Regions from separate parts of the Peribacillus sp. NPDC096448 genome, predicted to be linked through region 1. Evidence: riboswitches for the same ligand, from Rfam matches in the RefSeq annotation. Region 1 holds a riboswitch; each other region holds the start of a gene.

Region 1 (4,242 bases):
CATCGACCTGATACCGATGGGATACATCGGAAAACCGGAACAAATTGCCGCTTGTGCCGCTTGGCTAGCTTCCGCCGAATCGAGCTACGTAACGGGAATGACCTTATACGCTGATGGCGGAATGACCAAATATCCAGGATTCCAAGCAGGAAAAGGCTGAACTTAACTTATGAAAAGAATGTTGTACACAACTTAGAATTTTATTCTCGGCGAATAAATATTGTTAAAAAATAATACTTACTATACTTGCGTTCTTTACTTGGATTGGTGTCCCATTTGGCTCGATTTCTGCATTGGAACCAACAAATCCTAAGCTATATCGCGGACTTGATGTCAGTGGAAAATCGTCTGGAATAGACGCTGTTTATATTCGTTCATGTGGAGCGCATCATTTGGTGTTACGGTACGCCCGGTAATTTGTATAAAAACTTCCTTGTGTAAAGATGAAAAAATCTGGCAGGAATTCTCACTCCATAGGCTTTTTGATTCATTCCCCCTACTGGTCTCCCTTGTTATGGGGTCAAATTAGCTTTACTCGTGAATTCCACGGCTTTACTCGTGAGTTTTGCCGATTTACTCGTGAATTCAACTACTTTACTCGTGAATTCAACTACTTTACTCGTGAATTTCGCTGATTTACTCGTGAATTCAACTACTTTACTCGTGAATTTCGCTGATTTACTCGTGAATTCTAACAATTGATCCACAAAGACAACAAAAGCCCTTCTCGAATTAAGAGAAGGGCTTTCTAATAGAATTTTTCATCCTGAAATTTCATCATCGGATTTAACATCCAACGGTGTTCGTTTATCCATTTTCAGCATGTAATAACTTGCCACGACCAAGGCTAGGAAAACGATCCCGACAACCAAGGAAATCCGGGTACTCGGATTGATCCACATACCCACCAGCACCATCAGTAAAAAGGCTATTGTCGCATAGTTACTGTAAGGGGCCAACGGCATTCTGAAAGGATGCTTCTCCATTTCAGCGGCATTTACCTTTCTGAATTTAAGCTCACTGATAAGTAAGACAAACCATGGAATCATCCCGGGCAATACACTCGCACTATACACATAAAGGAATAATTGCGGCGGTGCAAGGTAATTCAGGATAACCCCGATGCCCAATCCTAATAGTACAGCGATCGTGCAATATGCCGGCACTCCATTTTTGGATACTTTAGCAAAGACTTTCGGAGCTTGGCCATTCAATGCCAGTGTGTAAAGCATACGTCCTGCACTGAAAATCCCACTGTTGCATCCGGACATTGCCGCAGTGATTACGACAAAATTGATGATTCCTGCCGCCGCAGTGATACCGATTTTGGCAAAGGTTGAAACGAATGGGCTGCCTAAGTCATCCAGTTGATCCCAAGGGAAGACTGTCACGATTACGAATATGGCACCAATATAGAAAATCAATATACGCCATATGATTGATTGAATCGCTTTTGTTACGGTCTTCGTTGGGTCTTTCGCTTCACCGGCCGTGATGCCGATAAGCTCAACGCCTTGATAGGAAGCCACGACAAGTGAAAGCGCAAAGAAGAATCCTGTCCAGCCTCCCGTAAAGAAGCCGCCATTTGCCCATAGATTCGATAATCCAATCGCATCCCCGCCATTGCCTATCCCAAAGAAGATAAGGCCCAGGCCGGCAACGATCATCAATATAATCGTTATGATTTTTATAAGCGCAAACCAGAATTCAAATTCCCCGAATGATTTTACGGAAATGAGGTTGGCCGCCCCCAAGATGATCATGGCTACCACACCTGGTATCCAAGCAGGTAACTCCGGGAACCAATATTGCATATACAACCCAACCGCGATGATTTCGGACATTCCGACGATTACCCATTGAAACCAATTGCTCCAAGCAGTCATATAACCTGCCAAAGGATGTATATAGCTGCTCGCAAAGGTTGCAAAAGAACCTGTAGTCGGTTCTAAATATAACATCTCACCCATGGAACGCATGATGAAAAATATAAAAATACCTGCGATGGCATAAGCAAGCATTACAGAGGGCCCGGTCCATTTGATCGTGCTCGCAGATCCCATGAATAACCCGACTCCGATGGTTCCGCCCAAAGCTATCATTTGAATATGTCGTGATTCCAGCCCTCTCTTTAATTCCTTGTTCGACATGATTAACTCCCCCAGATGCAATATCGGTAATGTTTTACTATCCTTACCACGAACGACTCTCTATTAATTATTGCAGTTAGAAATGCTTTATCCTAATCAATATTACATAACACTTCAATTACGTTTTCTTATCTTATAATAGTAAATATTCTGTAAAAATACAATTGTATTTTTGAAATAAACAGTTACCAATAATATCTTGTCGATTTTCCCAGTCTAAAAATATCATTTTAAAAAAATGATGTTCAGTATTTTATTATAGTGATCGTTCAAAAAGATCACTTCTGCTTAAACCTTAAGTTAAATACAACCCACTATAAACTGCAGATAAGGCCAGTTTCACTTCAAAAAAACTTGTTGACCTACCGAAAAATAGATGATAGAATTCCAATATTATTTTATAAGTATAATGAATGCTCCAGCAGTGATAGATTTTCACTGACTGACATTTCTTCACAACCGCATACAAGCAAGCGATGAATGCTATGGATGACACTATAGCAGGAGCAGCTTCTGGAGAGACTGTACAAGATACAGCGCCGAAGGATTCACAATCTCAGGCAAAAGGACAGAAGAGTAACGAATGATAAAATTGTTATTCTGAGCCCTTTAAGAGATTGGTATTATCCAATCTCTTTTTTTATTGTCCATTTTGTGATTGGACTAAAAACACCAACTTTAAAACCAATGGGAAAGGCCAGCTGGGCGAAATAATCACGTCCCTCTCTCCAAGACCATGCAGGTAAAAACATTCACTACCAAGACTATAAAAGACGGGGGCGTACGAATTGGCTAAACAAGAATTGAAAAGAGATTTAAAAAATCGACATGTACAACTGATTGCAATAGGAGGAACCATTGGCACCGGGTTATTTTTAGGTTCAGGAAAAGCTATACAATTGGCGGGACCTTCCATATTATTCTCTTATCTGATAATAGGGATTGCCTTGTTTTTTGTGATGAGGGCCCTGGGGGAATTGCTCTTATCCAATGCAGGGTATGTATCATTCACTGAATTCGCAACTGAATATGTCGGTCCATGGGCCGGCTTCGTGACAGGTTGGACATATTGGTTCTGTTGGATCATGACCGCAATGGCCGATATCATAGCTGTCGGTGTCTATATACAATATTGGTTTGATGTCCCTCAATGGATTCCGGCTCTAATATGCCTGGTCATTCTGTTAGGATTGAACCTATTGACCGTTAAGATATTTGGCGAATTGGAATTCTGGTTTGCCATCATTAAAGTAATCACGATCATCGCCTTGATCATCGTAGGAATCTTTCTTTTGATCATCGGCTTCAATACCAATACCGGAACGGTTTCCCTAACGAACCTATGGAATCATGGTGGCATGTTCCCCAATGGCATTTCCGGATTCCTACTATCTTTACAGTTGGTCGTCTTCTCATTTGTCGGTGTCGAATTGGTCGGGGTTTCTGCAGCAGAAACGGCGAACCCGAGAAAGAACATTCCATCTGCCATCAATAAAATCCCTGTCCGGATTTTACTTTTCTATGTTGGTGCCATATTCGTCATTCTCTGCGTCAACCCATGGACACAATTGAATGCCACGAGCAGTCCATTTGTAGAGGTCTTTGCGTTAATTGGCATTCCCGTCGCTGCAGGGATCATCAACTTCGTCGTTTTGACATCCGCTGCTTCTGCATGCAACAGCGGTTTATTTTCAACAAGCCGAATACTCTATACGTTAAGCAGGAATGGAGAAGCCCCTGCTAAACTGGAAAAATTAAATAAACAGGCTGTTCCGAGCAATGCCTTATTAACATCCACAATCGTTGTATCAATAGGGGCATTATTAAGCAAGCTGATACCTGAACAGGCATTTACTGTCGTGACTACCATCAGTGCCATCTGTTTCATATGGGTATGGAGCATTATCTTGATCTCCCATATCAAATATTCGAAAACAAGGCCTGACCTAAGAGCCGAATCGACTTTCAAGGCTCCTTTTACACCTTTTGTCAATTACGCCATTTTAGGATTATTCCTGTTCATCCTTATTGTTATGCTATTCGCTGAAGCTACACGACTATCACTGCTCTTGACCCCAATCTGGTTCATCCT
Region 2 (4,242 bases), on a different contig from region 1:
CTTATCTCTGTCGGACAGGGAATGGAAAATCCCATTCCCTGTCCGGTGCTGATTCATACCCTCCCTATTTAAAATCAAGATTTAAACAGGGTATTGAAAAAAAGGCATTTAAATCAAGGAGATGGAAAATAATTACCTTACTATTAATACAGGGAAGTGGAGGTGGTGACATAGTCGTAGATAGTAAAACTGTAAGGTAAAGGAGAAGAATTCAAAATGAGTATGGAAAAGAAAATCAATCTAAAGAAGCCAAAGAAGTGGTGGGTATGGGTTCTAGCAATTATCGTTATAGCTAATATATCAAGTGGTTGGGACAAAGAGGAAGTTGCTAAGCAATCTTTATTGCTTCAAGGATTCTCGCAAATCTCGCACTACCTTAATTTTTTCTTTTTCCAAACATCCATTGTGTTAAAAATTTAGACATGATGTCCTTTCCATCTTTCGCTTTTCTTAGCAACCGTTCAAAAGTGGAGCGGTTCCTAGATACAGAAACTTGTTGGGATTCAGAAAAGCAGTTAACAATTTTGATATTGCATAACGAATAACTTCTTATTTTATGAACTGTCAGAAAGATCTATACCGTCCATATTTAAATTTCTGAAAATAAAGTTTTTTCAGATAATTATTGAAATTTTCATTTAAACCCGTTAACATGCAATTATAATGGAAATTTATATAAGCGGATGATAATTGTGGGAGAGACCGAAGAAATCGATTCGGCACCGAAGGAGCAATTCCCAAAAAAACCTTGGGATAGAAACTCTCAGGTAAAAAGACTACAATTGGACGCACCTCTGGAGAGAGCTGAAAAGCCACCAAAGGGGAATCCTTTTGATGAAAGAATATACAAGACAGATTGTTTTGTAATATGTTTCATACCGAAGGTAATCTCTCAGGTAAAAAGGACAGAGGAAAGGTGGGATATTTATCCTGCCTTTCCTCTGTCCTTTTTTGTGAGGAAAGGGAGCTTGGAAGAAAATCGAGGAGGATATTTGAATATGAGTCTACAAAACTATGATTCAGAGATTTATAATGCCATGGAGAATGAAAGGGAAAGACAACATAATACGTTAGAATTAATCGCATCAGAAAACTTCGTAAGTAAAGAAGTGATGGAAGCTATGGGGTCTGTCCTCACTAATAAGTATGCAGAAGGATATCCGGGGAAGCGTTACTATGGAGGCTGTGAATATGTAGATGTGGTGGAACAAACAGCGATTGAACGCCTAACCAAGCTGTTTGGTGCTAAGTATGCAAATGTACAACCACACTCAGGTGCACAAGCAAATCTAGCTGTTTTTTATGCGCTGCTTCAGCCGGGCGATAAAGTGATGGGGATGAACCTTTCGCATGGAGGACACTTAACTCATGGTAGTCCCGTCAGCATCTCGGGGAAATGGTTTGATATTGTGTCTTATGGGGTGAGAGAAGATACTCACTTGATAGACTATGATGATCTTGAAGCAATCGCGAAAAAAGAAAAACCAAAATTGATTATTGCGGGGACAAGTGCTTTCCCAAGAACAATTGATTTTGCACGTTTTAAAGAAATCGCCGATCAAGTTGGAGCAAAACTGATGGTGGATATGGCTCATATTGCAGGGCTCGTGGCAGCAGGTTTTCATCCATCGCCCATCCCATATGCGGATGTGGTGACAAGCACAACGCACAAAACTTTACGCGGTCCACGTGGCGGCATCATTTTAACAAATGATGAAGACATGATAAAGAAAATAAATAAAGCTATATTCCCAGGGATTCAAGGAGGGCCACTCATGCACATTATTGCGGCAAAGGCGGTTTCCTTTAAAGAAGCATTGCAACCCAGCTTTAAGATCTATGCCAAACAAATCATTGAAAACGCAGCAACACTTGGCGAAACATTAAAGAAAGCAGGCGCAATTCTTGTTTCAGGTGGAACGGACAACCATATCGTCCTTTTAGACGTTCGCCAATGGAATTTAACCGGAAAAGAAGCAGAACGATTACTAGAAGAGGCGGGAATAACAGTTAACAAAAACACGATTCCCTATGATACTGAAAGCCCATTTGTCACAAGTGGCATTCGAATGGGAACAGCGGCTTTAACGACACGTGGTATGAAGCAGGAAGAAATGGTTAAAATCGGAGAAGTGATTGCGGCTGTTTTAAAGAGCAATGGAGATACAGCTGTTCTAGAAAAAGTAAAAGAAACAACAAAAGAGATTTGTAAAGGATATCCATTGTTTCAACAGCCTATAACGGTCTAAGAAGGGAGAAACAACATGGAATTCCAAAGTTGTTTTGACATTATCGGCCCTATCATGGTAGGGCCATCTAGTTCTCATACTGCTGGTGTTGTATCAATGGGGAAGTTCATTCATGAACTATTAGGTGGTTGTCCGGAAGAGGCGAACATTATTTTCTACGATTCATTTGCTGAAACGTACCAAGGTCACGGAACAGATAAAGCCCTACTTGGCGGATTACTTGGCATGGATACAGATGATTCCAGGATTAAAGATGCCATAGAGCTGACTAAAGAACATGGTCTAGATTACGAATTTCAATTTGAAGAGAGCTGCCCTTATTTTAAACATCCGAATACAACAATCGTTACGGCAAAACGTGGGGAATGGCTGGTAAAAGTAGGTGGTGCATCCCTTGGAGGCGGTTTATCTAAAATCTTTATGATTGGCGATGAAATGGTTGATATTCGTTTAAGCACTAGCGATGACTTTTCGGTACTTGCTACACATTACCATTCATATGTGTTGAAAAAAACGTCGTTAGAGGGTGCATGATGGAAATTCGGTCAATGAACGAGCTAATTGAATTTTGTACACACAAACAGAAAACGATTGGTGAAGCCATGTTGATGATGGAAATAGAAAAATCGGGGAGAGATCAAAAGACGATCATCAGCATGATGGAAGAACGGTTATTTAAAATGCAGGAAGCTGTTGAGAGCGGTAAAAAAGACACCTCTACTGCACCAAGTGGCATTTCTGGTGGTGATGCCGTTAAGATGTACGATTACGTGAATCAAGGTAACTCTCTTTCGGGAAGTTATATTAGCGATGCCATGACTTTCTCACTGGCGACATCTGAAAGTAATGCGAGAATGGGAGTCATTGTGGCAACTCCGACAGCCGGAGCAGCCGGTATATTACCCGGAGTATTGTTTTCGCTTCACAAAAATGACGGAACTTCCTACAGAGACTTAGTCATGGGGCTGTTCACCGCAAGTGCCCTTGGGTATGTCATTGCCAACCGGTCCTTTATATCCGGAGCAGCAGGAGGATGCCAAGCAGAGGTCGGTTCTGCAACGGCAATGGCGGCAGGGACCATTGTTGAATTAAAAGGTGGCACACCTAAACAAGCGGTTAATGCAACAGCAATTGCTTTAAAATCACTGTTGGGCCTCGTTTGTGATCCAGTTGCTGGGCTTGTTGAAGTGCCTTGCATTAAGCGAAATGTGATTGGAACATCCATTGCCTTTTCAGCTGCTGATTTATCTCTTGCAGGTGTTGAAAGTCGTATACCTTGTGATGAAGTCATTGAAGCCATGTACGAGATTGGAAAGGAAATGCCTCGAACACTTAGAGAAACAGCACTTGGTGGTCTTGCAATGACCGAAACAGGTAAAAGGGTAAAAGAACAGTTATTTAGCAAGAGATCTTAATTGGAGGGGTAGCAATGAGCACAGCAACCGGATTGAAGAGGACACCACTTTTTGAAACATATAAAAAATACGGAGCAAAAGTCATTGATTTTGGTGGATGGGAACTGCCAGTTCAGTTTTCTAACATTTTAGAAGAACATGATGCTGTCCGAAAGGAAGCAGGACTTTTTGATGTCTCTCATATGGGGGAAGTGCTTGTTGAAGGGAAAGATGCAGAAAGCTATATTAATTACCTTGTCACAAACGATGTAACAAAGCTTAGCATTAATCAAGCACAGTATACCGCGATGTGTTATCCATCTGGCGGGACAGTGGATGATTTATTGGTCTACAAACTGAAAAATGATAAATTTCTTCTCGTGATTAATGCAGCAAACATTGAGAAAGATTACGACTGGATGAAGCAGCATATTAAAGGAGAAATGACACTTCGTAATATTTCAAATGACATCGCGCTGATCGCCATTCAAGGTCCAAAGGCGGAAGGCATTTTACAAAAGCTAACGAAAATCAATTTATCGGGAATTGGCGTTTTCCACTTTACTCAACATGTTAATCTGGATGGCATTACGGACGTG
Region 3 (4,242 bases), on a different contig from region 1:
AGTTGAGTCGCCCTATATTCCGTAAAGATAATCACTTTGTCATCAATTTTCTTGATCAGTTCCAAAGCTTTTTCAGCCTTTGAGTTCTGAACCGTTTCATTCACTTTAGAAAATAAATCATCAAGCTTTGCCAAAAAGTCAGGGGAAGGCTGATCGTATTTGTCTCTCATATTTTTTAATGTATAAAAGACCGCCTCTCTGCTGCTGCATGCTTCCCTTTGGAGAGTGAGAGCCGAAAAGGCGCTTCCTTTTGATCCATCCGAAATTGGCTTGAATTTGGAAACAGCATCGTATAATGCTTGTTCCGTTGGAGAAAATTCAATGGTGATGGTTTCCACATGCCGTTTTGTCCATTCAATGCCAGTATCGGCCCGCCGGTTTCGAATCATGACAGTGTTGACCAATTCCTTTAGGTGTTCATCTTCAATTGTGTTCCGGCCTTTACCTTTATACTTTTCCGAAAAGAGTGAGGCATTTCCCAAGTGGCCCGGTTTCAATAATGAAACGAGGTGGAAAATCTCCTCGACTTTATTTTGAATTGGTGTGGCTGTCAGGAGTAAACAAAATTTCTTTTTCAGATTTTGGACGAATTCATAGTTCTTCGTCTTATTATTTTTAAGTTTATGAGCTTCATCAATAATGATGAAGTCATATTCCTGAGTGAAGATGATATCTCGATGTGGAGCGCGTTTCGCCGTATCAATGGATGAAATGACCACATCACAGGAGTCCCAGACATAACTTTTTCTCTGAACGACTGCCGGAATATGAAACTTGGTATTCAATTCAAATGCCCATTGTGAGACAAGGGAAGCCGGAACGAGGATCAATACTTTTTTTACAAGGCCCCTAATCATATACTCTTTTAGGATCAAGCCTGCTTCAATTGTTTTCCCTAGCCCTACCTCATCAGCCAAAATGGCTTTTCCATTCATCTTTTCCACCACTTGCTTCGCCGCTTCCAATTGATGGGGAAGCGGGGTTAACTGCGGAAGGTGCTTGGGCGCCTGTAAACCTTCAAAATCAGGGATGATAAGATTTTCCTCCATTTGAACCGCCAACTTATAAAGCTCCCAATTTCCCCATGGACCGTCATTTTCCATCTTTTGCAGAAACTCGTCATTCCATTCAGAATTGAAGGATATATTGATTTTCATAGAAATAACTCCCTCTTAAATCATAATTTCCTTAATATAAGGTCAAAACCCGAACATTTCATATGTGAAGTAAGAAAAATATTTCTCTTCAAAAGATATTGCAGAGATAAGTTTCTTAGGGTAGGATATAAGTATATTTAGAAAATTCCAATTTCCAAACGCTATAAAGAATGTTTGTACATTGATTGTGCAGTTCGCGTTTTCTTAGTATGGGCTATAGGCTCCTAATTTATCCAAGATTACTGAAGGAGATCAGCAAACGGTTTCTGAATTTTTAGGAGAATTGGCAGAGAATGCATTCCATTTATGCTCAAAGGTTTAACTGATGCTTGGGGCTTATTCGCTTCCTTTCATTGGTAGACCATTTATATGCGGGTGAAGATAAGGGGAGAGACTACGGATGTAGCGCCGAAGGAGCAAACTTAGCAGTGAATCTCTCAGGCAAAAGAACTCTTATTGGACGCAACTCTGGAGAGCGCCGCCCGTTTTGGGACGGCCACCAAAGGGGAAAACCTATTACATAGGTAAACTTTCAGGTTTCAGGACAGAGAAAAAGCTCAAACGGGCTTTCTCTGTCCTTTTTTGTGCTTTTTTTACATCATGAATCAGGTTATATCTGATGCGTAATGACTAGAAGCTTTTGATAATGAAGCCAATTAAATTAAAAAAATCTGAAGGGGGTCATTTTTTGACCAATTTAAAAAGAACACCACTATTTGAGGTTTATCGTGAATACGGAGGTAAAACGATTGATTTTGGCGGCTGGGAACTTCCTGTCCAATTTTCGGGTATAAAGGACGAACATGAAGCCGTACGAACAAAAGCGGGGTTATTCGATGTTTCCCATATGGGGGAAGTCGATGTTAAGGGTCCTGGAAGCCTTTCCTTTTTACAGAAGATGCTGACCAATGATATCTCAAAGCTTCAACTGGGCGGTGCCCAATATACCGCCATGTGTTATGAAAACGGAGGCACGGTTGATGATCTAATCGTGTATAAAAGGGCTGAGGACGACTATCTGCTCGTGGTCAATGCGGCGAATACAGAAAAAGATTTCAATTGGCTGCAAGCTAATTTAGCGGAAGATGTCCAAATTACGAATGTATCGAGTGACTATACACAGCTGGCACTTCAAGGACCAGCTGCAGAGAAGATATTACAAAAACTATCGGGAAATACTGACTTAAGCGAAATTGGATTTTTCAAGTTCAAGGAAAATGTCATGATTAACGGTATCTCCACGCTGGTATCCCGTACTGGATACACTGGTGAAGATGGTTTTGAGATATATAGCGACAGTAAAAATGGCCCTGCCCTTTGGAAGGCGATTATGGATGCCGGAAAGGAAGAGGGGGTTCAGCCGATAGGTTTAGGTGCTCGTGATACTCTGCGTTTTGAAGCGAAACTGCCGCTATATGGGCAGGAGCTTTCAGCGGACATCACCCCGATAGAAGCCGGGATTGGTTTTGCAGTAAAAGTGGATAAGGAAGCTGATTTTTTCGGGAAAGCCGTACTTGCTGAGCAAAAGGAGAAAGGAGCTCCCCGCAAACTTGTGGGAATTGAAATGATTGACCGTGGCATTCCACGTCATGGGTATAAGGTCTACAGCGGTGATAAAGTCATTGGCGAGGTCACGACCGGTACCCAATCACCAACATTGAAGAAAAACGTTGGATTGGTACTTATCGATAAGGAATTTTCGGTGCTGGATGCGGAAGTCGAAGTGGAAATCCGTTCCAAACGTTTGAAAGCCGTTATAATACAAACACCTTTTTATAAAAAACCACGTAAATAGAGGGGAATGGTCATTAGATGAAACATCGTTATTTACCCATGACAGAGCAAGATAAACAAGAAATGCTGGAAGCGATAGGGGTATCCACTGCGGAAGAACTTTTCAATGATATCCCTGAAAGCGTTCGTTTTCAAGGAGAATACGATATCAAGCCTGCTAAATCTGAACCTGCGTTAATGAAAGAATTATCAAGGCTTGCTGCCAAGAATGCTGACCTTAAAAACTATGCTTCCTTCCTTGGTGCGGGTGTCTATGACCATTACGCTCCGGTCATCGTCGATCATGTTCTTTCCCGTTCTGAGTTTTATACGGCTTATACACCCTATCAGCCTGAAATTTCACAGGGCGAGCTTCAAGCAATCTTTGAATATCAAACGATGATCTGTGAATTGACGGGCATGGATGTGGCTAACTCCTCCATGTATGACGGCGGGACGGCGCTGGCTGAAGCAGCGATGCTTGCTTCAGGACAGACACGGCGGAAGAAGATTCTCATTTCAGGAACCGTACATCCTGAATCAAGAGAAGTCGTGAAGACCTATGCGAAAGGGCAACGCGTGGAAGTGATCGAAATTCCTTATAAAGACGGTGTGACGGATTTAGCTGCTTTAAGGGAATTGGCGAATGATGACATTGCAGGAGTGATCGTGCAATATCCGAACTTTTTTGGCCGGATCGAGCCATTGAAAGAAATGGAAGAAATCATTCATGGCGTCAAGTCAATGTTTATCGTTTCCAGTAATCCGCTTGCATTGGGAGCTTTGACATCCCCTGGTGCACTCGGTGCGGATATCGTAACGGGGGATGCTCAGCCATTCGGCATTCCAGCGGCATTCGGTGGACCTCATTGTGGATATTTTGCCGTTACTAATAAACTTGTTCGGAAAGTTCCGGGCCGACTCGTAGGTCAAACTGTGGATGAAAATGGAAAACGGGGGTTTGTACTGACGCTTCAAGCTCGTGAACAGCACATTCGCCGTGACAAAGCCACATCCAACATATGTTCCAATCAAGCTTTGAATGCCTTGGCAGCTTCTGTTGCAATGACCGCACTTGGGAAAAAGGGTGTCAAAGAAATGGCCGTGCAAAATATCCAAAAAGCGCATTACGCGAAAAAAGCAATTATGGCAAAAGGGGTGGAAGTGATATTCGAAGGTCCTTCGTTTAATGAATTTGTCATTAAACTGCCTGCTCCGTTTTCAGAAATCAATAAAACCCTTTTTGAAAAAGGGATGATTGGGGGCTTCGATTTAGGGACGGTTTATCCTGAATTGAAAGACCATATGCTTG

Evidence for each region. A riboswitch is a leader RNA that binds a small molecule or an ion and turns the genes downstream of it on or off. The one in region 1 is predicted to bind glycine.
Region 2: it holds a riboswitch for glycine, as region 1 does, so the genes downstream of both, glyA (serine hydroxymethyltransferase) here and ACIQ0C_RS10695 (amino acid permease) in region 1, are expected to answer to the same signal.
Region 3: it holds a riboswitch for glycine, as region 1 does, so the genes downstream of both, gcvT (glycine cleavage system aminomethyltransferase GcvT) here and ACIQ0C_RS10695 (amino acid permease) in region 1, are expected to answer to the same signal.

Annotation. Positions count from the first base shown of each region.
Region 1 is NZ_JBIWEU010000005.1:91,423-95,664, forward strand. Features, by position in the region: gene ACIQ0C_RS10680 (glucose-1-dehydrogenase) at 1-160, shown strand, start outside; gene ACIQ0C_RS10685 (hypothetical protein) at 513-707, opposite strand; gene ACIQ0C_RS10690 (amino acid permease) at 762-2,150, opposite strand; glycine riboswitch at 2,654-2,732, shown strand; gene ACIQ0C_RS10695 (amino acid permease) at 2,939-4,242, shown strand, end outside.
Region 2 is NZ_JBIWEU010000014.1:66,139-70,380, reverse strand. Features, by position in the region: gene ACIQ0C_RS21350 (hypothetical protein) at 217-420, shown strand; glycine riboswitch at 684-789, shown strand; glycine riboswitch at 792-912, shown strand; gene glyA (serine hydroxymethyltransferase) at 999-2,249, shown strand; gene ACIQ0C_RS21340 (serine dehydratase beta chain) at 2,265-2,783, shown strand; gene sdaAA (L-serine ammonia-lyase, iron-sulfur-dependent, subunit alpha) at 2,783-3,664, shown strand; gene gcvT (glycine cleavage system aminomethyltransferase GcvT) at 3,679-4,242, shown strand, end outside.
Region 3 is NZ_JBIWEU010000001.1:437,425-441,666, forward strand. Features, by position in the region: gene ACIQ0C_RS02200 (DEAD/DEAH box helicase) at 1-1,157, opposite strand, end outside; glycine riboswitch at 1,533-1,620, shown strand; glycine riboswitch at 1,624-1,707, shown strand; gene gcvT (glycine cleavage system aminomethyltransferase GcvT) at 1,846-2,952, shown strand; gene gcvPA (aminomethyl-transferring glycine dehydrogenase subunit GcvPA) at 2,970-4,242, shown strand, end outside.